DNA from 4 places in the Mesobacillus sp. LC4 genome. Region 3 is predicted to be linked to each of the others. Evidence: riboswitches for the same ligand, from Rfam matches in the RefSeq annotation. Region 3 holds a riboswitch; each other region holds the start of a gene.
What was found. Region 3 has a riboswitch for thiamine pyrophosphate ahead of thiT (energy-coupled thiamine transporter ThiT). Riboswitches for the same ligand answer to the same signal wherever they lie in the genome.

Region 1 (5,008 bases), on a different contig from region 3:
CTGAACCCCAATGCACCTCCGATTTAAATCTCGATAGGACCTGAGGCGTATTTTAGAATAGGCCGCTTCTCTTTTCGAGAAAGACTTCAGAAAAAATTAGTTTAAGAAAGCCAAATGAGCATGAACAAAGAAGCCAGATTCCGTACGGTTTGGGAATCTGGCTTCTGGTTGAGTTAAGGCTAGACCTTTGCTTCAAAAAGTTTAGCTATTTCTACAATGGTTTCTACTGATTTCACCATATTATCAACTGAGATATATTCGAACCTTCCGTGAAAGTTTTCTCCGCCTGTAAAAATATTCGGTGTTGGCAGTCCCATATAGCTTAGCTGGGAACCGTCTGTACCGCCGCGTATCGGTTTGACGATTGGCTTGATGCCGTTGTTTTCCATTGCTTCATAGGCGATATCGACAATTTCCTTCACCGGTTCGATTTTATCCTTCATATTGTAATACTGGTCACTCATTTCAAGCTCAATGCGGGTCTCGCCATAAGTCAGTCTCAATTCATTGGTGATCTTCTGCATCAAGTCCTTGCGTGCCTGGAAGCTGTCACCGTCAAAATCTCGGATGATATAGTGAAGCGTTGTTTCCTCGACATCACCGTTGATCGAGCTAAGATGGAAAAAGCCTTCATATCCCTCGGTGTGTTCCGGTGCTTCTTCTGCAGGAAGCTTGCTGTTGAATTCCATTGCGATTTTGGCTGAGTTCACCATTTTTCCTTTTGCTGTTCCCGGGTGGACGTTCTTGCCTTTAAAAGTCACCTTCGCGCTTGCTGCATTAAAGCTTTCATACTCCAGCTCGCCTAGCGGGCCGCCATCGATAGTATAAGCGAACTTCGCATTGAAAGCTTCCACATCGAACTTATGAGGGCCTCTGCCAATTTCCTCATCTGGTGTGAATGCAACACGGATCTTACCATGCTTGATTTCCGGATGCTGAATCAAATAAGCCATCGCTGTCATGATTTCGGCGATTCCAGCTTTATTGTCAGCTCCAAGCAGCGTCGTTCCGTCAGTGGTGATCAGGGTATGTCCTTTATACTGAGGCAGCTCTGGAAAATCAGCAGGTGACAGGATGATATTCTGTTCCTTGTTCAGGACAATCTGATTGCCATCGAAGTTTTCAACAATCTGTGGATTTACATTTTTTCCGGTAAAATCAGTTGCTGTATCAACATGAGCGAGGAAGCCGATCGTTGGCACATTCTTATCTGTATTGGCAGGAAGGGTGGCCATCACATAACCATGGTCGTCAATACTGACTTCCTCCATGCCGATTGTTTTCAACTCTTCGACCAGCATATTGGCAAGCGTTAGTTGTCCAGCTGTCGATGGGGTGGTTTCACTGTCTTCATTCGATTGAGTATCCACTTTTACATAAGAGGTGAATCTTTCAATAATCTCGTTTTTCATTTCCTGTCATCTCCTATTTACTATGTATATTTTCATATTAGCATAGATCGACGGGAACACCATTTTAAAAAGAATGAAAATTCCATTTTTTGTGAGTATAATATATAGAAAAGGAGGATGGGAAATTTGGGTTATGTGTTCACGGCTATTGTGCTGTTTGTGGTGTTTTATTCGATTTTTAAAATGATACGGTCAGGAAAAATGCCAAGCAATAACTATACTCCATTCGATGACCTTGCCGAAGGGAAAAAGAAAGAAGATTGATCCTGTTTATGTCAAAGAGCCAATCACAATCAAAAATATCTCAAGCTTCCCTGAAATCAATCAGACTGGAAAAATGGCTGAATATGTACTTTTCACTTTACATATATAAGAGTTAAGGCTAGGATAAAGACAAATGAATATTGATGTACTACTAGGGGTGCCCTGCTGCGGGCTGAGAGGAAGACACTAAGTCTTTTAACCCTTCGGACCTGATCTGGGTAATACCAGCGTAGGAAAGTAGTGTGAGAGAAGTTTTCTTACTTTGCTTTTAAGCCAGGTCCATTTATGGATCTGGCTTTTTATTTTGAGGTAACGAAGTGTATTCTACTTCGAGAATTGTCCAGCTCCAGCGCCTAGCCCCTCGAGTCGCTTGTCTAGTGTCGCCTCCTAGAAACTCCGAAACTTCAACTCCGCCGACAGAAGCAAAAAGCGCTTCTTTGTCGGAGTCTCCAGTTTCTGCGTTTCTGGGCAGTCGGCTATACATTTCGATTTCGGTCCGGCCAATGAAGTCAAAGAACGACTTCACCGGTCGGCCCTCCAGCGCTTGTCGGGGCTGACCAAGGCGCTTGCGCTTTTATTTTTCAAGGAGGGATCAGGATGGAAAAAAGAGAGATTGCTGGCTTGCTAGAAAAAGTCAGGAGGGAGAATCCGCTTGTACATAATATCACCAATGTTGTGGTCACCAATTTTACGGCTAATGGACTGCTGGCGTTAGGCGCATCTCCCGTGATGGCCTATGCACACGAGGAAGTTGCCGAAATGGCAGGCATGGCGGGGAGCCTTGTACTGAACATCGGAACATTGCGCCCGGAAGTTGTAGAGTCGATGCTGCTTGCAGGGAGTGCCGCAAATAAACATGGAGTACCAGTCATTCTTGATCCGGTGGGCGCCGGGGCGACTGCTTATCGGACCGAAACAGCAAGAAGGCTGATGCAAGAATTAGAGATTTCGATTATCAGGGGAAATGCTGCGGAAATAGCGAATGTTGCCGGTGAAACCTGGAGCATACGAGGCGTTGATGCCGGAGAATCAGATGGGGATGTAATCGAACTGGCTGAATCCGCTGCTCAAAAATTGAACACGATTGTGGCTTTGACAGGGAAAGAAGATGTTATTACAGACGGGAAATCAACGTTTGTCGTCCGCAATGGTCACCCCATCCTTACGAAGGTGACGGGCACTGGATGTCTGCTGACATCAGTTATTGGGGCATTCACAGCAGTTGAAAAGGATTTTCTCAAAGCAGCAACTGCTGCACTGACCATTTATGGAGTAGCAGCAGAGGCTGCCGCTGATAAAAGCGGCATGCTTGGACCGGGAAGTTTTCAAATGGAGCTCCTGAACCAGCTGTACCACTTGGATACTGAGGAAATCTTTAATAGAAGTTCTTTTTACAAAAGGAGGTAATTGATGATGAAAAAAGCATTGACAATCGCAGGATCGGACAGCGGAGGCGGAGCCGGAATCCAGGCAGACCTGAAAACGTTCCAGGAGCTGGGTGTATACGGAATGTCCGCATTGACAGCAGTAACAGCGCAAAACACTCTGGGTGTGCAAGAAGTTTTTCCAATGACCGCAGAGGCTGTGGCGAAACAAATCCAATCTGTTGGAGAGGACATTGGGACCGATGCCATAAAGACAGGGATGCTTTTTAACGCGGAAATCATCGAAGCTGTCGCGGAAAAAATAAAACAGTTCGGCTGGGAAAAGGTCGTAATCGATCCGGTCATGATTGCGAAAGGCGGAGCCTCGTTGCTTCAGCAGGAGGCGGTTTCAGCCTTGAAAAAAGATTTGCTCCCGCTTTGCCTCATCATCACTCCGAACATTCCTGAAGCTGAAGTTTTAATAGGCATGTCAATTAACAGCATGGATGAGAAAAAAGAAGCCGCAAAGCGGATCCATGAGCTTGGCGCGAAAAATGTGGTGATAAAAGGCGGACATGATGAGGAGGCGGTTCAATCTGTTGATGTCCTGTTCGACGGCAGGGATTTCACCTTTTTTTCCTCTCCAAGAATCAGTACGAAAAACACCCATGGTACAGGTTGTACTTTTTCCGCTGCGATTACGGCACAGCTGGCGAAAGGGGCTTCGGTCCAAGAAGGAGTTTCTGTGGCGAAGGATTTCATCCAGGCTGCCATCGCCAACCCGCTGCCTATCGGGAATGGACATGGACCTACCAACCATTGGGCCTACAATATGAAAAAGGAAAGTGGGGTCAGCTCATGGCAAGAATCAGTCCTGAACAAATGAGAAGCATGCTGAAGCTTTATTTTATTGCTGGCAGCACGAATTGTTTTAAGGATCCTGTTAAAGTGCTTGAAGAAGCGATTCGCGGGGGCATCACGATTTTTCAGTACCGTGAAAAAGGAGAAGGCTGTCTAGAGAAAATTGAAAAGCTGGAGCTGGGCAAGAATTTACAAAGACTCTGCCTGGACAATGGCATTCCCTTCATTGTGAACGATGATCTTGAACTGGCCCTCGAGCTTGATGCGGATGGTGTTCATATCGGCCAGGAGGATGAGGACACTGCTCAGGTCCGCGGAAAAATTGGAAATAAGATACTTGGAGTTTCTGTACACAATCTGGAGGAAGCTGAAAAGGCAAAGCTTGCAGGTGCGGATTATTTTGGGGTTGGGCCGATTTTTCCAACGGCAACAAAGAAGGATACAAGAGCAGTGCAGGGAACAGTATTTCTAGAGCAGCTAAAAGACTTTGGCGTACCGATTGTCGGGATCGGCGGTATCAATGCGGATAATACAGGAGCCGTAATGGCTGCCGGTGCAGATGGAGTTTCTGTGATCACAGCGATCAGCCAAGCTGAAGATGTCAAAGAAGCAGCAGTCAGACTTAAAGAGAAAGTACTGCGGAGGTAGAAAATGAGACAGACACAAAAGCTTACCCTCACCGCCATGATGATGGCGATAGGTACATTGACAAGCCATATGTTATTCATCCCGCTCGGAATCGTCAAGGTGTTTCCGGTGCAGCATTTTATCAATGTTTTGTCAGCCGTACTGCTTGGACCGTATTACGCTGTTGCCCAGGCATTTGGCATCTCTTTGCTGAGGAATATGATGGGCACAGGTTCAGTTTTCGCTTTTCCTGGCAGCATGATCGGTGCTCTTCTGGCTGCCTATTTGTATAAAAAGACAAAGAAAATGGAGTTTGCTTTTGCGGGAGAAGTAGTTGGCACCGGTATTATTGGAGCGATTGCCAGCTATCCGATTGCTACATTGTTCCTTGGTAAGGAAGCAGCTTTATTTGGAATGGTACCGGCATTCTTTGCCAGCTCGCTTGCGGGTGCAGCAATCGGCTTCGCTCTTCTGAAAGTT
Region 2 (5,008 bases), on a different contig from region 3:
TCATTAACTCCAGGAATTTCGGGAGCAATGTCGGCGGCAGATTGTCGACGCAGAAGAATCCTAGGTCTTCGAAGCTCTGGATCGCGACGGTCTTACCTGCGCCAGACATACCTGTTATAATGACGAGCTGGGTATCAGTGCTTGAACCGGTACTCATTTCTCTTTCCCCCTGCAAATTATTATATGATCAGTTTGGATCGAGCCTGTAGTTGATCAGCTCAAAATCCGGTGTATAAGTAAAGGTGCCATAGATAATTCCTTGTCCATGGACCATGTATTCCAGTATGTGATGGTCTCCCGCTGCCATTGGCAGGTCTTTGATGTCATCAAACTCATGCCATTCAAGGGTTCCTTCCTCACATTCATCCAGGTTGATTCCATCCGCCTCGGTAGCGTAAAACGTGAACATCATCCATTCCGATACGACTTGATCATCTTCCTTGATGACAAATGTAAAAATCCCTTTGATTTGAGGATTGCGAAGATAGATCCCTGTTTCTTCACGGAATTCCCTGACACACGAATCCTTCACGGTTTCTCCTGGTTCCATTTTTCCGCCTGGAGCCACCCACCAATTTCGGCGCGGCTTTTGCAGCAGTAAAATTTTTTCATCTTTTACTAAAACACAATTCGTCACTCGCTGCATCCAATCCACCTCTTTATATATGCGTGCAATAGGCACGTTAACGTTTTCATTATCCAAGCTGTTCCAGAGTCCAAACAACATCCAAAATCAGCTTTTACGAAAAAACAATCATGTAAGATAGCCGAACTTTTATTCTTTCCATTATACTATTTTTAGTTTTTCGCCACAATGAATACAAAGATGATATTTTTGTTAAAGAATGATGAGGAACATTGAATAAGAATTTTAGCATGGATATGGTGTTATAATCCTTTGAAAAAGCCTGTTTCACTTTTTGGCAAAAAAAAGAGCACAGGATAACCTGTGCCGTCAAAGGATTATATTTTTAAAAGGGGGTCAATTTCTATTCCTATAATACCCCATGATTGTTTCACTACTGTTACAGTAGAATTAATAAATAATTACGTTTTGTTAATTTATGCCGAGACATGCTGTTTTTACCATAAGCTTGGAAAAAACCCGCTGATGTAATCCAGCGGGTTTGGCGTCTATATTATGCGTTTGCTTTCAATTCTTCAACCAATTCTTCTACATAGTGCTGTGCGTTTTGCGCCGCGATACTGCCATCGCCTGTAGCTGTAACGATCTGGCGTAGTGTTTTTTCACGAATGTCGCCAGCCGCGAAGATTCCAGGCACTTTCGTTTCCATCTGTTCGTTCGTTTCGATATAGCCATTGCTGTTCGTGATGCCGAGGCTTTCGAATGGCTTTGTCAAAGGAACCATTCCGATGTAGATGAACACGCCATCTGCCGCGAATTCCTGCTCAGCGCCATCCTGTGTTGAAACAAGGGTTACGCTGCCGACCTTGCCATCTTTATCGTTGATCTGCTTGACTGTATGATTCCAGATAAAATCAATCTTGTCATTGGCAAATGCACGGTCCTGAAGGATTTTTTGGGCACGAAGCTCGTCACGGCGGTGAACGATTGTCACTTTTGAAGCGAAGCGAGTCAAGTACACGCCTTCTTCTACCGCTGAGTCTCCGCCGCCGACCACAACAAGTTCTTTATTTTTGAAAAATGCGCCATCACAAACCGCACAGTAAGATACACCGCGGCCGCCTAACTCCTGCTCGCCAGGAACGCCAAGCTTTTTGTACTCCGCTCCTGCAGAGATGATGATGGAGCGCGCTTTGTATTCCTTGTTGCCAGCCTTGATTGTTTTATATTCTTTGCCGTCGATGACTTCTTTTACATCGCCGTAAGCATATTCCGCACCGAACTTTTTCGCGTGGTCGAACATTTTCGTCGAAAGCTCAGGTCCAAGAATGTGGTCAAATCCCGGGTAGTTTTCCACTTCTTCTGTATTGGCCATTTGTCCGCCTGGCACCCCGCGCTCTAGCATCAATGTAGACAAGTTCGCACGTGATGTATAAACAGCAGCCGTCATCCCAGCTGGTCCAGCTCCGATGATAATGACGTCATAAATTTTCTCTTCTGACATGGTGTACAACTCCTTTGAATATCATAATCCGTTAAATTTCGGTTTCATACCATAATTAGTATTTCCTGCCTAAACATATCCTATAAAACAACTGTACCATAGTCCAAAAATATGCTTAAGTTCACGGAATTGACATACACTTCTTCTTATACCCTTTAATGTATACAAAATTCATAAATCACGTCTTATTGCTAAATAGTACAAACTTCTACCCAAAAATCCAACGAATCATCCCTTCTTGTTATGCAAGACCTTATTTGTGAATTTTGATGCCAGCTTCAATATTGACAATTTTGTGAAGGATGATATGATAATTTACAGAAAATAAGATTAATAATAGAATTGTTTTACCGCTAGGGGAGCCTTTCGTTAAGGCTGAGATTAAAGTGAAACTTTAAGACCCTTTGAACCTGATCTGGATCATACCAGCGTAGGGAAGTGGAGTATCTGGAGCATCATGCTTTTATCTTGCTGCCAATACAGCCACTTTCTGCCTGCAGAAAGTGGCTTTTTTATTGGAAAAAAACAGCATTCTTCACCATAAGGATGTTGAAAAATTACTTATCAGGAGGTTGTTATGTCTACTTTTACACAGTTGATCCGTCAAGAAGCAAGGGAAATTTGGGAAGCAAACTTGGACCATCCATTCGTGCAAGGAATCGCAAAGGGAGCTTTACCGCTTGAAAACTTCCGTTATTATGTCTTGCAGGATTCTTACTACCTTTCCCATTTTGCCCGCATCCAGGCCATTGCCGCATCAAGAGCCGAGGAATTATCAACCACAGCAAAAATGGCGGCCCATGCGCAGGGTACATACCAGGCTGAGCTTGGCTTGCATGAACAATTCATAGGTCAGCTCGGTGTCACTAAGGAAGAACTTGAAAACTTCAGCCCGGCGCCTACAGCCTATGCGTATACCTCCCATCTTTACCGTGTAGCTGCTTCCGGCAGCCTTGGGGAAATCATTGCCGCCATCCTTCCCTGCTACTGGATTTATTACGAAATTGGAGAACAGCTGAAGCATGCATCACCTGCAACTCCTATTTACCAGGAATGGATCGCTGCGTACGGAAGCGATTGGTTCAGCGAGCTTGTAAACGAGCAGCTCACCCTCCTTGATGCCATTGCCGAAAGTGCTTCCGATAAAGAAAGAGAAAGAATGAAGCAGCATTTTATCTACAGCAGCCATTACGAGCTTAGGTTCTGGGAAATGGCCTGGACACTTGAAGGCTGGTCGGTAAACAACGAAAAAACAATCGTCCAGTAAGCTGGAGAACAGAAGGGGAGATGAAAAATGTCAAAAGGATTAAAACTGACAGATATTTTAGTTACTGTCGTTATTTCAATTGCGTTCGGGATTATCTATAAAATTTGGGGGCCACTATACTACGCGCTCAAGCCGCTAGGGCTCCATCTAGATCAATTCATCTATGGAATGTGGTTCATCGCTGCAATAGTCGCTTTCCTGGTTATCCGAAAACCTGGCGTTGCTCTTCTGGCCGAGGTAGCCGCTTCATCCGGGGAATTCCTGATGGGTTCTGAATTTGGACTTGAGGTATTGATCTACGGCTTTGTCCAGGGATTGTTTGCGGAGCTGGTTTTGATGGCTTTTGGCTATAAACGTTCTGGAGTGATTGTTGTCAGCCTTGCCAGTATTGCAGCATGCGCAGGCTCACTGATGATGGACTTTTACAAAGGGTATATCGAAGACCTGGCCGCGTGGAACCTTGCATTATTAATTGCCATGAGGACTGCAGGGTCCATTCTATTCTCCGGCCTGCTGGCACTGGGGATTGCAAAAGCGCTGGAGCGGACAGGAGTTGCAAATATCCTTAGACCAGCTTCTCAAGATGACTTTGATTCTTTGAACCAATAAACAGGGGTGATTGGATGCCAATAATATCTTCATTTAAAAAGCTGAGATTGAAGTTTCCTGGCACGAAAGACCTTCTCTTCAAGGACCTATCCATATCATTTAAAAAAGGAGAAAAAGTGCTCCTGCTTGGTCCTTCAGGATGTGGCAAGTCGACTCTGTTACAGGCACTTTCGGGGCTGATCCCAAATTCCGTTGATGTGCCGATTAAATTCGAAAGCAGTATTCATCCTGAATCCTGGGGGTTTGTCTTCCAGGATCCAGACACCCAGTTTTGTATGCCATATGCGGATGAGGAAATTGCTTTTGTATTGGAAAACCTGAATGTCCCCAGAGAACAAATGCCCAAAAGGATTGACGAACTTTTGTCGCTTGTAGGTCTTGATCTTAAGGACCACCATTCCAGGATCAATACCTTTTCCGGTGGTATGAAACAGCGGTTGGCCATTGCATCTGTTCTTGCCCTTGATCCAGAGGTCCTGTTCTTTGACGAGCCTACCGCGATGCTCGATCCAGAAGGGACAGAGATGATCTGGGAAACGGTAAAAAACATATCCACTGATAAGACAGTGATTATCGTAGAGCATAAGATTGAACACGTTATCGACTTTATTGACCGGATCATTGTGTTTGATGCAGCAGGAACCATTATTGCCGATGGCAACCCCGAGTCCGTTTTTGTTTCCTGCAGAAATGAATTTTCGAAAAATGGAATCTGGTTCCCGGGAGTATGGGATCAGTACAGAGCACCTTCATCCGTTTCAAGCAAGCCAGATTTCCAACTTAAGAAGGAAGTATTTTTAGAAAACTTTATAGGTTTCCGTCATAAAGAAACCAAAATCAAGATCAAGCATGCTGAAGCGAAGTCTGGCGACTGGATTGCGGTAGCTGGCAAAAATGGAGCCGGCAAAAGTACCTTGCTTTTGTCGCTCATCCAACTGCTGAAAACGGAAGGGACCTATCAAGTAAACGGACGGAATATTCGGCGTAATAAAGACATTTCCAGTGAAGCTGGTTTTGTTTTTCAAAATCCTGAACTTCAATT
Region 3 (5,008 bases):
CATAAATTGCATGGTTTATTACCGCTGTTACCGTTCTGACCGTAATGCCCCTTCCTTGCAGTTTCTCCGATAGATAATAGCCAATGCTTGCCTGCGAATTGTTCCAGTCAATAGCATGGAGGCTGATACTCCCTGCAAGGATTCCCCTGTATCGAATTCCAAAATGACTGCTGCTCCCTTCTTGATGATTTTTCTGCCACATTTGTATCACTGTAAAAAATTGTCCGGGAGATTGGATTCCGTCAATCCATGGAAGCCATTTCCTCAAATAGCGGCGATTTGAATCCACTAGCCAGAACAACTCTCCGGCTTCTTGCGGATCTAATATTCGCAGCTCCAGTTCGCGATCAACCTTTAAAGTCAACATATGAACCTCCTTATGCTTTAGATTGATGGAAGTATTACCCAATCGGCTTCCTCTCGTTTAATTAGGATGAAAGAGGGAATAAAGCTTTACATTGTTTTTTTTACACTTTTTTGGGAGGAACCATATGAAACTAACGACTAAGATTTTAATTGGCCTAGGACTTGGCGCGATGACAGGGCTGATCCTCAACATTTTTTCACCCGAATTATTCACTGTTTTAGATAAATTCTTATTCACGCCTCTAGGCAAGATATTCATCAATTTAATCAGTATGCTTGTCGTACCGATTGTCCTGTTTTCAATTATTCTAGGTACGGCCGGGTTAGGCGATCCCAAGAAACTTGGCAGGATAGGTTTTAAGACTGTAAGCTTCTTTTTGACGACAACCGCCATAGCCATATCCGTTGGTCTTACTCTGGCCTATTTTATCAAACCTGGCTTGATGGGCGAGTTTGATACGAGTGGAGCTGAATTCAAGGCTGAAGAAGCTCCGCCGGTAAGTGAAACCTTTTTAAATCTTATTCCAGCTAACCCGTTTGAAGCACTGACAACTGGCAATATGCTGCAAGTTATCGTGTTTGCTCTATTCATCGGGATTGCGTTAACGGCACTAGGTGAAAAGACGAAAGGAATACTGAATCTGATTGAACAAGGAAATGAGATCATGATGTATCTGGTAGGCCTTGTCATGAAGTTTGCTCCGTACGGAACGTTTGGGTTGATTGCGACAGCAATCGGAAGCCAAGGAATCGATGCTATCAAGGCGATGGGCGTATACATGATTGTCGTTGTTCTCGCTCTTGTCGTGCATGCGCTCATAACGTATGGCTCAAGTGTTTATTTCATTGGAAAGAAAAATCCTTTCTGGTTTTTCAAGCAGTTCTCTCCGGCAATGGGTGTTGCCTTCAGTACATCGAGCAGTAATGCGACACTGCCGGTATCTATGGAAACAGCACAGAAAAATCTCCGTGTCCCTGAATCGGTCAGCAGCTTCGTGCAGCCTCTTGGAGCAACGATCAACATGGACGGCACAGCAATCATGCAGGGGGTAGCAACTGTATTCATTGCACAGGTTTATGGAGCTGACCTCACAATGGCCGAGCTTTTGACAGTAGTCCTTACTGCCGTGCTTGCGAGTATAGGTACTGCAGGAGTTCCAGGTGTTGGATTGATCATGCTGGCAATGGTTCTCCAATCTGTGGGTCTGCCAGTTGAAGGGATTGGCCTGATACTCGGTATCGACCGTTTGCTCGATATGGCTCGCACAGCTGTCAATATTACAGGTGATGCAGCTTGTGCTCTCATCGTCTCTGAATCTGAGGAAAAGCATGCGTTAAGCCACGAGACTAGCACAGTGAAAAATGCAGCGGGTGACCGCTCACTTGAATATTCCGAGTAAGAAAGAATAGACCCCGCCATTTCCGGCGGGATCTCCTTGTTCAGTTACTAGATTAGATTTCGATTCTTGTTAAAGGCAAAAGCATGATGAATGACGTTTTTTCAGGCTCTGATGAACAGGCGAGTATGCCTTTATGCTTTTCGATGATTTCCCGGCATACGAAAAGTCCAAGTCCGGTACCAAGTGTTTTGGTTGTAACGAATGGTTCAAAAATCGTTTTTAACAATTGGTCAGGAATGACTGGCCCATTATTTGAAATCTCAATTTTGATATGGGTATCATTCACGAAAAATCCTTTGATTTCGATTTGCGGATCATCACGGTACTGGCTCAGTACATCAATCGCATTAAAGATGATATTGATGAGAACCTGCCTGATTTCATCCGCATAACCGTACAATTCCATATCTTCGGCTACTTCCTTGATGATCCTGACTTTCGTGTCAAGGATACTGGGATAAAGGAAGTTTAAAACTTCCTCAATCATCTTATTCAATGAGAAAACAGTCTTTTCTTTTCCAATCAACTCTTTTTTTGATAGCAGCAAGAATTGTGAAATCCGGAAGTTCAGCTGTTCAAGCTCGCTTGAAATGATATCAAGATACTTCATATCTTGATGTTCAGATCTCAAGAGCTGGATGAAGCCCTGGATGGAAGTCAACGGATTGCGGAATTCATGGATGAAGCTAGATGTCATTTGGCCGAGAAGCGTCAATCTGTCTTTATGTGTTGAATCGATGAATTGGTTCTTTTCCTCAATGATTTTGTTTTTCTGCTCATTATAATAAGATACGGCGTAATACAAAAAGGTATCAAAACAGTAATTGATCCGATTGATGGCCTCTTGCATCTCAGTCCATTCCATATTCAATTTATGGAGATGTGTGTATACAACGGAGCGTCCGGCATTGACATTGAAGACAAAATCGCCAATGTTAATGTCAGCGCGTACTCGTTCTTCACCTACCATAAAAGCAAGCTCTTGAATATGCTCTTCCAATTCTTCACTTGTTTTAGAAAAAACCGAGAGAATGACTTCATACATTCTCTCAGCGTTTTTGCTTATTTTTTCTTTATATGGATCATCTTCTGAAACGATTATTTTAACAGTCCAGTCGGCTATTAGATTTTTTCTTTCACTAGTCAGGAAGCTAAGCAATCGGTTATCCGTAATTGGCAGCATTTCATTAAGTCCCCCAGTTTTTCATTTCGGTATTAAAGATTCGAGGAAAAACCTTAAAACCCTTTGTCGAATATTAAGAACATCCGCAGAATTGAGTCGAATAGCTAAAAAAGTGACAAAAGACCGATATTTTTAGCAATACTGGATGAGATTTGTCAAATCTGTTCGACATCGACCGAAAAGTTTATCCTAGGACTTGTGATAATTTATTTAAAGTAGTATATTCATAGTGTAGAAACTAAATAATAACCACAAGGGGAGCTGCCAAATGCAGCTGAGAGTGAGCGGCCGAGTTCTTACCCTTTGAACCTGTTAGTTAATGCTAGCGAAGGAATGTGGATGCGATAGGAAAGCAATCTTGGGAATCCTACATCGGTCCCCCGATTGCTTTTTTTGTTTCTGAAGCAGAAAAGGCGTGTTAGAAACGGACCTCATTCTGAAAAGAAGGAGGAACAAAATATGAAACAAAAACAAACTCTCTTTATAGTGGAAATTGCCGTATTTTCCGCACTGGCTTATTTGTTGGATTTATTTTCTGGATTCTTATTTTCAAGAATTTGGCCTCAGGGCGGTTCTGTATCGATTGCGATGGTGCCTGTATTCCTGATGGCGTTCCGTTGGGGAATAAAGGGCGGGGCAATAACTGGGCTGTTGTTAGGCCTATTGCAATTCATTCTTGGCTTCTCACAAATTTACCACCCTGTACAGGGATTCATCGATTATTTAGTGGCTTTCACCGTACTTGGGATTGCCGGGATTTTTGCCAGACAGATTAAGGATAGCATCCAAAATGGCGATAAGAAGAAATGGATTGGCTTTATCATTGCTGGTACCTTTATTGGAAGCCTGCTCCGCTTTATTGCTCATTTCTTTTCCGGCTGGATCTTCTTTGGAGTTTGGGCGCCAGAAGGACAGCCAGCGTGGCTATATTCAATTATCTATAATGGCACATATATGATCCCTAGTATGATACTAAGTGCCATCATCATTATACTTGTCATCGGATATGCACCATCGAGGATGGTTAAGTCTGCACCTGTAAGCAATAAAATGTAAGAGAAAAGGGGAGCTGAACAGCTCTTCTTTTTTTATGTGTATACATACATGCGTGGGTATTTGTGAATTGGAGATCATTCACAATAAAAATATTGTCAATTGTATGGAGTTTACCTGAAATATAGAGTAAACCCTGCTATATAGTGACGAATGTCACAGTGGAAGTTGCTTTGAACTGGTTAAATAAAGATAATCATTCTCATTTAGAAAATATGAAAGCTAAAGAGAGTATAAAAATAACAAACTAAAAAAAGGTGATGGCTATGCTGGGAAAATTAAAGACTGGTGAAAAAGGCCGGATCATGAATATAGCAAGTGCTGATAAATTTGTCAGAAGAAGGTTGCTTGATTTGGGAATAGCGGAAGGATCTGAAGTGTGCGTGAAATGCATCCTGCCTTTTGGAGGACCTGTCATGGTTGAATCCTGCGGGCAGTGCATCGGCATTCGCCGAAAGGAAGCGCTAAGGATTGAAGTGGAGCGAGTATGATGAACATTGCGCTTATTGGCAACCCAAACACGGGAAAAACTTCATTGTTTAATAACTTAACAGGTTCCTATGAATATGTAGGAAACTGGAGCGGGGTAACGGTCGAAAAGAAAGTCGGTCTCCTTAAAAATGGCAAGGATCAGCTTATTGACCTTCCTGGAGTATATACACTCAATCCACTTTCAAAAGATGAAGGTGTCGTAACGAACTTTTTCTTGAATGAGCCGTTTGAAAAACTTCTGAATATCCTGGACGCTTCGCAGTTAAGGCGAAATCTTCATCTTACTATGCAGCTATTGGAATATGGCGCACCAGTCATAATTGGCTTGAATATGCTGGATGTTGCCAAAAGCAGGGGTATTCAAATTGATATTCATAAACTGTCTGAATCATTGGGTGTAGCAGTAGCTCCTGTGGTTGCAAGGACAGGTAAAGGGTGTAATGACCTTGCACAGATAGTGGCTGGCGAAGCCGCAGGCAGTGGGAAAGCGAATCTCATTTATTATGGTAAAGCG
Region 4 (5,008 bases), on a different contig from region 3:
CTGTCCGAACTTAGGGCTACTTCAGACAGCTTTCAAGGTAATCAGGGAGAAGTTGTCCGAAACCGGGCCCACTTCAGACAGTTTTTGAGGAAATCACTGAAAAGTTGTCCGAACTTGAGTCTACTTCAGACAGCTTTCTTGGAAATCAGGGAAAAGTTGTCCGAACTCGAGTCTACCTCGGACAGCTTTCAAGGTAATCAGGGGAAAGCTGTCCGAACATAGAGCTACTTCAGACAGCTTTCAAGGAAATCACTGAAAAGTTGTCCGAACTTAGAGCTACTTCAGACAGCTTTCAAGATAATCAGGGAAAAGCTTTCTGAACTTAAGGCTACATCAGACAGCTTTCAAAGAAATCAGGGAAAAGCTGTCTGAACTTAAGGCTACTTCGGACAGCTTTGTAGGTAATAATAATAAAGCTTTCTGAACCAAGAAATGCCCTTTGCCACAATAACCAAAAAAGCGACAAAGTCTGAAAATAAAGTCAAATCCTGCGCTTTCCCGAGAAATAATTCTCAAGTTTTCAGGAGGATTTCCCTAATAAAAATTGAATCATACTAATATTGAATCATGTCTGGAGGGTCACTGATTTGTTACTTTACTTTTAATTCATATCGACTGCCAAAAAAATAATCGGGAGTTGATCAATCATGTTATATAAATATTCGCTTGAAGATATTTCACCTGAAATGCTGGTAGGCTTTTTTGATGGGTGGCCTACACCGCCAAGTCCAGAGACTCATCTAAAATTGTTGAAGAACAGTAGCACAGTGGTTTTAGCCATCGATAAAGATACTGATCGAGTTGTTGGGTTCATCACAGCAGTCAGTGATGGAGTTTTATCTGCCTATATCCCCTTCCTTGAAGTGCTGCCTGAGTACAAAAACAGAGGAATCGGCAAGGAACTTGTCCATCGAATGATGGCAGAACTTGCTGAAATATATATGATTGACTTGTGTTGTGACGATGACTTAGTCCCCTATTACGAAAAGCTCGGCATGATAAAAGCAAATGGAATGCTTTTAAGGAATTATGAGAAGCAGTCTGGAATTTAAGATATTATTTCGGTGCGTTTAAACTTTCAAAAAAATCAGTCCTAATAATTGGACTGATTTTTTTGAGTGAATTTTATTTGTATCACATTTATGGAGATTGTTTTCCACTATTCATTACATTGATTAATGAGATATTTTGAGAACCTTATAGCATGATCCAATCGATCCCTTTCTGAGTTGAAAATCTTATCTTTTTCACCTTTACGTATATTCATAGCTTCTTTGATAATATTATGCCATTCCACTGGAAGCTGAGTAAGTCCATATTCACCAGCGGCCAGCTTGGAAACGATATCGTTTTCCTTAATCGTGTAAAATTGACGGAGTAAGCCGAGAACGGTCCATTCTATTTCAAAATCAATTTGTTGTGTCGGCAGCTGGATCAACTGTTCAAAAGATGCTTCTGCCATTTGAACTCTATTTCTCCAGTAGGAATTCATGTTTTCAAGTACATAAGATGTGAGTACTTGAGGCTGAATATCTAGCTGAAATCCCTCTATTTCTGGTCCTAAAATCTTTATTCCTTTCTCCCTTAAAACCCACCAGGTTATCGGATTGAAATTAAAATAATCGCCGAATGCCAGTTCGCCATTGTTATAGTACGGAAATTCAATATTGTTATTGGTTAGTTTCCCCATATCCTCACGAAGAGCATATACTCCATCCATTTCTAGCTTATTATATTTGTTCTCAATTGTTCTATGAATATGAGACAAAGCTTCTGTATCTTGCACTGTTAACCGGCGATTTGTTAACGTGATAAAGTCAATGTCACTAGAACCTTCAACGTAGGCATCTAAAGCAATGGAACCATGTATATATAATCCTTCGAGGGTGCCAGGTAGATGTTCATTTAATAGGTTAATATAATCTTTTATGACTTTATCGACAACTTCAGGAATTACCACTTACAGAACCCCTTTTTTAAAAAAACTTTAGTAAAGTTGAATTAAATTTATTTTCCTTGTTTAAAATTCAACAAAAAGTGCCTTTATCCTCCTTCGATAAAAGCACCTCTTGATTGGACAACCCTTACTTTCCTAAATCCTTGTCTTCAATCTTCACCTTTAACACGATCACCGTATCATCTTGTTCAATTTTATCCTTCCGTCACTAATTCCATTGGGACAGGCCATTCTTCCAGTTTATAAGCCATGTCCCAGAACATATATTCAAGCTGGCAGCTAAGCAGAAAATGGTCCCTCATTTTTTCTTTTTCTTTTTCAGAGGCTTCTTCTGCTAGTTCATCCAGACGAGCGCAGAATTTTTCAGTAATCGTATCGGTGCGGTCACCGTAAAAATGAATCCATTCATAGAAAGGATGCATACTGTCTGGCTTTTTTTCATTTAATAACTTTTTTCCTATTTCCCAATAGGTCCATGGGCAAGGCAATAGCACAGCTAAAATCTCTCCCAATGTTCCTTCATGGGCAACGCTCTTCATATGCCGGATATACTGATGTGCAGCTGGTGCTAAAGAATATCCCTGTAACTCATCATAAGAAACTCCCGCATTCTGGCAAAAGTTATTATGAGGGTGTACTTCGCTGTGCAAAATAAAGGAAATCTGTTTATTGAACATCTCCATATCTTCACGTGTCTCACATTTTGAAATGGCCATTCCGTAGATCTGGATAAAAGAACTCAAATATTCAAAATCCTGCTTAACATAATGGACCAACTGTTCGGGCATAAGATCTCCATTGGCAATCCCTTTTACAAAAGGGTGCTCAAAAATGGCATTAAAAATAGGTGCTGCTTCTCTTCTCAATTCTGCTGAAAAACTCATAAATATTCCTCCTATCAGTTATTTTAGGAAGACATTAAATGGAGCGATCCAACAAAAAAACCGCTCCAAAAATGGAGCGGCAGAATAATAGATATTTACCCAGCACAGACTCCACTTTCCTACGCTAGTATGAACTAGATCAGGTTCAAAGGGTCCAGGATCCTTCCTGTCTCAGCCATAAAATGGCTCCCCTAGTGGTCTTCCTATTAAATTCACTATTACTCTACCTTTGATTTACATAAAAGTCAAACAATTCATTGATCAGTAATTCCAGAGATCACTCAGGCATTTGTGAAATCCTATTCACTTGTTAAAATTAACTTTCTTGTTTTGACATCATAAATTTTATACCCAATTTCAACCATATGATCTTTTGTGACTGTAACCTCACAATAATAAGGGACTGACCTTCCATAGGCATCAAGGTCAGGTATATCACTGAATATAAAGATTTCTTCTGAATTCAGCATTTTAAAGTCCGCTAATGAAGAACGACCTGCTGAATCTATTTCAATTACACATTCTCCACTGACGATATCATATTCCTTCATCACAACATATTTTAGACTTGGAATAGTAATCGTCAGAATTAAAACACCCATTATAAGACTTAAAATGATTTTCCCTATTTTTAATACAGGGTAGGCTTTCTCGCGAAACATTCCAATAAAACCAAATAATGCGATGATTACTAACAAAGTTCCTATAAAGAGCATTAAATAATAAACAAACACCTTTTCACTTCCTAAAATGGATGAATGGAATTATGAATTTTACTAACCAGCTTCGAAACCTCATGAAACCTTTTTATGTTCATCTCTTTTATGAACTAAAATCCAAGTACAGTAACAGTGATTATGATAATAAGTAATATGATATTTACCCAGACGAAAAATTTGATCATTACCTCTGCTCATATCTTCCTGCGCAGTGCATAGTAAAGGATCACACCATAAAATAATAAGCTGATAACTACACGCAATTTAGAAACATTTTCAATACCCAAGTCGAAAAAATCAATAAATGTATGGATTAAAACAGTAATAACAAACAAAAAAAGGTATTTCTTATAATTTCTTTCTTTTCTTTCAAACTCGTCTTTAAATTGAAGCATTTTTCACCTCGGAAATTTCACCTTTTGCATGAGCTGTCATAGTATATACCCCCTATCGAAGCTCCTCGTTTGCCCATTCTTCGACATGCAGCAATTGATAGATTCAGGCTAATAAAATGGATTAAGAATCCCGTATGCACCTCGATTAAACATAATAATCCCCGAACAGAAACAAAATTTTAATGAACCAGAAATTAAAAGATATGGACATTGGCGGAATATACCGAATTTGTTCATAGGTTTTATTGTTAAAAAAATCGCTCTTTTGTTGTATAAAAAAACATATCTTCTAAATATTTATTTTAGTATAAGTCCTATGGTTCATTAAGGGTACAAAAAAAGGAATTTAAGGCTTTATGACAAGCTTCCTATAGCTTTTCTCGTAAACCCAAAATAAGATAAAGTTATTCTACCTTACATTAATAATTTTTTCCCATTAAAAAGAAGCAAAGGATACGTGACTGTCGCATCCTTTGCTTCTTTCCTTCTAAAGCGAGGAAATTATGTTTTGAATAGTTATTTAATACTACTCCTTGACGACTCGAATTGCTCAAGCGATTTTTCAAATCCTAATAATGGTGTATCACTTTCCAAACAATCTACAATTTCTTTTGCACATTCCATCATTGAGTGGGTGTACGTATTTACCTCAATATCATAAATTTCTTGTTTATGCACAAAACTGAGTTGAGAAATTGCTTGGCCCATTCGACGGTTTCCTCTTAACTCCTCTCTTCGATTAAGCTCCTCGGCAGAACAATGAACTCCCACAAGGAGGATTGGGTAAGACTTTAGCGTTTCATAAAAATTTTGTAACGTAGTGGGGTCATGGAGGATTTGGTCTAGTATCAAATTAACCCCTCGATCTGAGAACATTACCGCATTTCTATAATAAAAATATTCGGTTTCAATAGGGATTAGCCGCTCGTTTTCCCTATCTTCCATCTTTTCAATGACTAAATCATAATCATCCACGCTGAATTTAAAAAAGTCAGGAAGTAACTTGGTTATTTCCTTCGCTAAAGTTGATTTCCCTGAACTTGATACACCGTT

Region 1: another riboswitch for thiamine pyrophosphate. It lies ahead of thiM (hydroxyethylthiazole kinase); the one in region 3 lies ahead of thiT (energy-coupled thiamine transporter ThiT).
Region 2: another riboswitch for thiamine pyrophosphate. It lies ahead of tenA (thiaminase II); the one in region 3 lies ahead of thiT (energy-coupled thiamine transporter ThiT).
Region 4: another riboswitch for thiamine pyrophosphate. It lies ahead of tenA (thiaminase II); the one in region 3 lies ahead of thiT (energy-coupled thiamine transporter ThiT).

What each region holds. Positions count from the first base shown of each region.
Region 1 is NZ_JBGCUB010000003.1:121,328-126,335, reverse strand. Features, by position in the region: gene pepT (peptidase T) at 180-1,412, opposite strand; gene AB5I83_RS11490 (hypothetical protein) at 1,539-1,676, shown strand; TPP riboswitch at 1,820-1,929, shown strand; gene AB5I83_RS11485 (hypothetical protein) at 1,960-2,202, opposite strand; gene thiM (hydroxyethylthiazole kinase) at 2,274-3,083, shown strand; gene thiD (bifunctional hydroxymethylpyrimidine kinase/phosphomethylpyrimidine kinase) at 3,087-3,926, shown strand; gene thiE (thiamine phosphate synthase) at 3,899-4,549, shown strand; gene thiW (energy coupling factor transporter S component ThiW) at 4,553-5,008, shown strand, end outside.
Region 2 is NZ_JBGCUB010000002.1:711,345-716,352, reverse strand. Features, by position in the region: gene rapZ (RNase adapter RapZ) at 1-157, opposite strand, end outside; gene AB5I83_RS09800 (NUDIX hydrolase) at 188-646, opposite strand; gene trxB (thioredoxin-disulfide reductase) at 1,140-2,090, opposite strand; TPP riboswitch at 2,436-2,544, shown strand; gene tenA (thiaminase II) at 2,668-3,357, shown strand; gene AB5I83_RS09785 (ECF transporter S component) at 3,385-3,966, shown strand; gene AB5I83_RS09780 (ABC transporter ATP-binding protein) at 3,981-5,008, shown strand, end outside.
Region 3 is NZ_JBGCUB010000004.1:61,726-66,733, forward strand. Features, by position in the region: gene AB5I83_RS13645 (GNAT family N-acetyltransferase) at 1-367, opposite strand, end outside; gene AB5I83_RS13650 (dicarboxylate/amino acid:cation symporter) at 492-1,766, shown strand; gene AB5I83_RS13655 (histidine kinase N-terminal domain-containing protein) at 1,819-2,949, opposite strand; TPP riboswitch at 3,194-3,300, shown strand; gene thiT (energy-coupled thiamine transporter ThiT) at 3,409-4,005, shown strand; gene AB5I83_RS13665 (FeoA family protein) at 4,269-4,493, shown strand; gene feoB (ferrous iron transport protein B) at 4,493-5,008, shown strand, end outside.
Region 4 is NZ_JBGCUB010000001.1:1,247,798-1,252,805, forward strand. Features, by position in the region: gene AB5I83_RS06395 (GNAT family N-acetyltransferase) at 648-1,052, shown strand; gene AB5I83_RS06400 (aminoglycoside adenylyltransferase domain-containing protein) at 1,160-1,960, opposite strand; gene tenA (thiaminase II) at 2,152-2,841, opposite strand; TPP riboswitch at 2,941-3,044, opposite strand; gene AB5I83_RS06410 (hypothetical protein) at 3,141-3,575, opposite strand; gene AB5I83_RS06415 (chloramphenicol phosphotransferase CPT family protein) at 4,472-5,008, opposite strand, start outside.